2 regions of the Streptococcus lingualis genome follow, and region 1 is predicted to be linked to the other one. Evidence: predicted binding sites of a transcription regulator. Region 1 holds the regulator's gene; the other holds the start of a gene.

Region 1 (3,152 bases):
ACTTGTCATAATATTAAGGGAAAATCAGTATATAATAAAGGGGAAAGAGTATGATAAGGAGGTAGAATAGTGACAAAAGAGCGAATTTACCATCTCTTGCATCATTTCTATAATCTCTTAGTAAACGATTTTCCACGAAATGGTTTAATTACGAAAGGAATCTATGAAGTAGAGCAGGTCTACCAAGCTTTAGAGGCCATTCCTCAGAGCCAGGAGTACTTGATTCGCTGTGAAATTCAACAGTTTTTAAAAGAGCTTGAACAAGTTCAAACAGGTTACCAGATCCGCTTTAATAAAGATGAAGTCTTAGTGTTAGATGATTTGAAGGAAGAAATTGCCTGTAAATAATGCAAGGTCGTCGTTTTCTCTATTTATTACGAATTAATAAGTGAGGAGGAAATTATGTACGACATATCATTTATTGAACCATCTTTGCTTCCTAGAGAACGTTTGGTTTCTGAAGGGGTAGATAAGCTAAGTCATCAAGAATTGCTATCCATTCTCTTACGGACAGGCAATAAGAAAAAAAGCGTTTATGAGATTGCACAAGGTCTTTTGAGTTCGGTTAATAGTTTAAAGGAGTTAAGTCAATTAACCCTAGAGGAGCTACAGGAAATCTCAGGTATTGGCCGGGTGAAGGCCATCGAACTTCAGGCTGTGATTGAGTTTGGACGAAGGATTCATAAAGACGAATTGATGAGTTCTGAACAGATCATGAGCAGCCAGAAATTGGCCCATAAAATTCAACAGGAAATCGGCCATAAGAAACAGGAGCACCTGGTTGCCCTCTATTTAAATACGCAGAATGAAATTATTCATCAGCAGACCATTTTTATTGGAACCGTGAATCGAAGTATTGCGGAGCCACGTGAAATCCTGCATTATGCACTGAAGCACATGGCAACCTCTATCATCTTGGCGCACAATCATCCATCTGGTGCCGTATTTCCCAGTAAAAATGATGATGAAGTAACGCAACGAGTTTTAGAGGCCTGTGAAGTGATGGGTTTAACCCTATTGGATCACTTGATTGTATCTGAAGAAAACTATTATAGTTACCGTGAAGAAACCGATTATTTGGCATAAAAAAGAGAGTGGGACAGAAATCGTTAATTCGTTAGAATTCGATTTCGTCGTCCCACCTCCGCACAGTTGAGTAGGGCTGTAAAAGCTGTTAAAATCAGCGTAGTAGAGCCCACTCAATCACTGCGTCTTGCTCGACAATCCAAAAATAATTGAGAGGCTAGGACTTTTGTCCCAGCCTCTTTTCTTGTTAATGTATAAGTCTTTATTCTTCGTTTTTTCGCATGAAATAAAGGAGTGTTTGCAATTCACTGGTGAGATCGACATATTGAACGACGACATCTTTAGGGACTGTTAGATGTACTGGTGAGAAGCTGAGAATTCCCTTGACACCAGCGTCTACCAAAAGACTAGCAACTTCTTGAGCCTTGACGCTAGGAACAGTAAGGATGGCTGTTTGAATGCCTTCTTGTTTGAGCTTTTCTTTGATGGTGGAAATACCGTAAATGGGAATTCCGTCCTTACTTTTGGTATTGATCAGCTCATGATCGTCTAGATCAAATGCCATGACAATTTTCATCTTATTGCGTTCATGGAAGCGATAGTTGAGAAGCGCACTTCCCATATTTCCGATCCCCACAATAGCGACATTGGTAATGGCATTGTCATTTAAAAGATCTGCAAAGAAGTTCATCAGTTTTTTTACGTCATAACCAAATCCACGTCTTCCTAATTCACCAAAATATGAGAAATCTCGTCGAACAGTAGCAGAGTCAATCCCAATTGCATCAGCAATTTGCTTGGAATTGGCGCGCTCTATTTTTTCAGAGTTAAAGCGTTTAAAAATGCGGTAGTAGAGCGATAAGCGTTTTGCTGTTGCGCGTGGAATTGGAGTATTTTTATCATGTTTCACAATATCACAACCTTTCCCTCTTATTGTATAGGAAGATTGTGAAAAAATCAACTATCTAGAGTGGTTTTTCAAAAATATTTTTGTCTAAAGAAAAAGCTGATGACGATGGGAGAGTTCCATCAGCATCAGCTTAGTTTTCAGCTTGTTCTACCTTTTTCAAAAAAGCATAGAGTCCATCGACTCGTCCTGTATAGGGTAGCTTTTCCCCCTTGTATTCAATCGATACAATTGAGTAAGAGTCAGGCAAGGTTACACAGCCTGAAAATGCTAGGATACAAGCCGCAAGGTCAGTATAAGTAGTCGTTCGTTCTACTTGGTAAGCGTCGATATAAGTTAGGGTTACCATATTAGGCCTCTGTTTTGTTGAAAATTTCTCTTTCGACAAGACTATCCATTAAGAAATAGAATTTTTGTTGGATAATGTCATTTTCTGGATTTTTAAAGATATTAACCAGGCGAAGTCCAGACTTGTCTGTAATATTGATCTTAAAACCTGTCAAATCTTTATTGAAAATAATTTTAAGTAGGAAGCCTTCGCCGCTATTTGGAACGGCTTCGAGCAAACGATTTAACTCGTAATTTCCAACTTTGGTAACAGCGAATGTATTGTCACGTAAGGTATATTTTTTAACATTTGGGTGTAGACTATAGGTATATTTGCAGTCTTTCAATGAAACACTTGTTTCAAAAGCCATATTGTTCTCCTATGATAAAATTTCTTTAAGTTTTGCGAGGAAGTCTTGAACCTCCTCTACGGTATTGAGTTCTGAAAAACTAATTCGAAGGGATTCTTTTAGGCGTGAGCTATCTTTTCCATAGAGCGCCTCAAGGACATGGCTGGGTTGAACTGTACCGGCGGTACAAGCAGAACCTGTAGAGACAGAAATTCCAGCAAGATCGAGTCGCATCAATAATACATCATTTTGGACACCCGGAAAGCCAAGGTTCCAAACAAATGGAAGATGATCGTCATTCGCATTTACGTAGTAGTCGTAGGCTGCTAAACCATTGACTAGTTCTTGGCCGAGTTTTTGAACCTGGTTGAAATTTTCTACTTGATGTAGTGTAGCTTGCTGAAGCGCAGTTGCCATCCCGACAATAGAAATGAGATTTTCCGTGCTGGCTCTCATCTTACTTTCCTGATCACCACCATGGATGAGATTATCAAAATCTGGGACGGCTGCATAAAGGAAACCGACTCCCTTGGGGCCATGGA
Region 2 (3,152 bases), 930 kb from region 1:
ACATTACTTTGGCCGCATCCATTGGTGATCCACCACCGAGAGCAATGATCGTATCTGGTTTGAAGGCACGCATGATCTCTGTACCACGTTCAACAGTTGTGATATCTGGATCTGGTTCTACGTCTGCAAAGATTTGGTAAACCACCTTGTTGCGACGAAGGTCAAGCTGTTCGATGATACGATCAAGGAAACCAAGCTCTACCATAGCGTGGTCTGTAACGATCATGACACGTTCAACGTCACGACATTTTTGTAGGTATTCAATTGAATCACGTTCAAAGTATGTTTTTGAAGGAAGTTTCATCCATTGCATGTTATTTCTCCGGCGTCCGACTTTTTTGATATTCAAGAGGTTGATGGCACTAACGTTGTCCCCAACAGAGTTGCGTCCGTAAGAACCACATCCAAGTGTCAATGATGGCAAGAAGGCATTGTAAACATCCCCGATACCACCGAAAGTCGAAGGAGAGTTGCAGATCACACGAATGGCTTTAACTGCTTTACCAAATTCTTTGGTCAATTCTTCGTCTGCTGTATGGATGGCAGCTGAGTGACCAAGACCGTTGAATTCAACCATTTGGCGTGCTTTGTTAATTCCGTCTTCACGGCTTTCAGATTTCAAGACAGCGATGACTGGTGACAATTTTTCACGAGTCAACGGTTCTTTTTCGCCAACTTCTTTACATTCTGCCGCAAGGATATTGGTTCCTTCTGGTACAGAGAAGCCAGCTTGTTCAGCGATCCATGCTGCTGGTTTCCCAACGATGTCCGCATTCAATTTCGCACCTGCACAGTTCTTGCTATTGGCTTTTACGCCGAAGCAGAACTCTTCAAGAAGGGCTTTTTCTTTTTTGTTAACAAAGTAAGTGTGGTAAGATTTGAATTCTTCAACAAACTCATCGTAGATTTCTTTATCGATGATGACCGCTTGTTCAGATGCACAGACCATTCCGTTGTCAAATGACTTAGACATAACGATATCGTGGGCTGCTTGGCGGATATTGGCTGATTTTTCAACATAAGCTGGAACGTTTCCGGCACCTACCCCAAGAGCTGGTTTCCCACATGAGTAGGCCGCTTTCACCATGGCGTTACCACCGGTCGCAAGGATCGTTGCAACTCCATCATGGTTCATAAGGGCGCTGGTTGCTTCCATAGATGGTTGCGTAATCCATTGCACACAGTTTTCAGGAGCTCCTGCTTTAATTGCTGCATCGCGTACGATTTGTGCCGCATGAGCAGATGATTCTTGAGCAGATGGGTGGAAGGCAAAGACGATAGGGTTCCGTGTCTTCAAGGAAATCAAAGCTTTAAAGATTGCTGTTGAAGTTGGGTTTGTTGTAGGAGTGATCCCGCAAACAACTCCGACTGGCTCAGCAATAAGAGTTAAACCAGTGACGTCATCTTCTGAAATGACACCAACTGTCTTGGTGTGACGCATGTTGTTTACAACGTGCTCACAAGCGAACAAGTTCTTCGTCGCCTTGTCTTCAAAGACCCCACGACCAGTTTCTTCATATGCATGAAGAGCGAGCTCACCGTGTGCGTCAAGAGCCGCTACAGATGCTTTCGCCACAATATAGTCCACTTGTTCCTGATTCAATTTGCGCATTTCTTCAAGCGCCACCAGCGCTTTTTGCACCAACTCGTCTACGTGTTTTTCAGCAGCGAGTTTCTTTTCTTCAGGTGAGAGAGTTTTTTTATCAGCCATTTGATGCTTTCCTCCAATGTTTGAAACCCTTATCCTTTTCTAGAACTTTTTCATGTTTTCGGAAATTTTCAAGAATAGTGTAAGGAATTTCGGTTTGTTAATTATTTCACAATATAATTGTACTCTATTTTGAGATTTTTGTAAACACTTCCAAGCAACTTTCACAAAGATTTTTTTGAAATTTGTGAAAGTTTTATCAATTTAATTGCTGTAAAAGCAATTCTTTAGCAAAATTGTGAAAAAATAATTAAAAAATTTTTTCTTCACAAAGTGAAGTTTTCAATCAATTTTTGTAAGCGTTTTCTTAATCTTACTAAAAAAAGCAACCTTTTACAAGTAAAAAGTTGCTTTTTGTTCTCTTTTGTTAGCATTTGTTTTATTGTAATTTCAAAGAAGTCTCTCTACTTCTTAACTGGACCTTTTTCTGCTTTATCAAGGGCTTCCTTAACCGTTTGGGCATAGAGTTCCCCACCATTGGTTTCCATATTGAAGTGGACAGAGTCTGTTCCAACCCAAATGTTTGGATTTTCCACGGCTACTTGATACCAGTCCGCAATGGTGATGAAATCGTATTTCTTGGCTAGTTCTAACTCATAAAGACGAGTTTGAACCGATTCGCTGGACTGATCGTTGGCATAGCGACCATCATATGGTGTCACAAGGATCAAGCGACGGCCTTTTGGAAGTTTTTCAACATACTGATCCAGCAACTCTTTGTAGTTGCTCACGGTATTGGTTCCTAGGGCAATGACCACATTTTTTAGGAGAACTTTATTGGAGATATCGGTCTCAAAGACCTTCATTCCATTTTCCAGCTGACGGCTCACCACCGCATCGATCTGGATGCCAGGGATCGCTTTAATCAGGTAATCCTGCGCCCGCAAGTTAACGGAGTCACCGATCATGGTCACACCATTTGAGACGTTATAGTCTGTTGCAGTCGCATTGTCCACCTGCGTCCGCGTAACCTGCATTTTGCTATCTGCTTGATTGAGCCCACTCACCACCAAACTCTCATCAAAAGCTCCAACGGTTGGTGCAAAGGCGGAGATTCCAATCATCAAGAGAGCCAGAGGAATCATGAGGTAAAAGATCGGCTTGGTCAAAAAACTGAGATCCATCTTCATGCCGAAGACACGAGGTTCCTTGCCTGCAATAGTTGGCTCCAAAATATAGAAGGACAGAGCCGTTAGAATCAAGGAAACGATCGTCGTCACAAGGGCTGCCATCATATTTCCCAAATGTTGAGAGAAGATGATAAAGAAAGGCCAGTGGAAAAGATAGACACCATAACTAGTATCTGCCAAGAAATTGAGAATGGCTGGTTCTTTTTTATCTGGCGTCTTTTCATGGAGAATGCGGGCCGACAGAATCATGGCACAAGCTGCGATTGTCGCTGCTAAAAAGCCAAACAGATAGGTCCACAAGCTATCAAATGGCA

Evidence for each region. The regulator Rex, encoded in region 1, represses fermentation and respiration genes when NADH is low (regulators of the CRP and FNR family bind a similar motif). The targets are predictions, from matches to a motif close to TTGTGAANTANTTCACAA.
Region 2: the regulator Rex is predicted to act here: its motif matches at 1,806-1,823, upstream of adhE (bifunctional acetaldehyde-CoA/alcohol dehydrogenase).

Annotation. Positions count from the first base shown of each region.
Region 1 covers NZ_CP139419.1:1,260,037-1,263,188, reverse strand. The annotation lists gene SM123_RS05960 (hypothetical protein) at 70-348, shown strand; gene radC (RadC family protein) at 403-1,086, shown strand; gene SM123_RS05950 (redox-sensing transcriptional repressor Rex) at 1,289-1,936, opposite strand; gene SM123_RS05945 (DUF4649 family protein) at 2,067-2,282, opposite strand; gene SM123_RS05940 (DUF1831 domain-containing protein) at 2,284-2,631, opposite strand; gene SM123_RS05935 (cysteine desulfurase family protein) at 2,641-3,152, opposite strand, start outside.
Region 2 covers NZ_CP139419.1:76,946-80,097, forward strand. The annotation lists gene adhE (bifunctional acetaldehyde-CoA/alcohol dehydrogenase) at 1-1,711, opposite strand, end outside; gene SM123_RS00455 (acyltransferase family protein) at 2,113-3,152, opposite strand, start outside.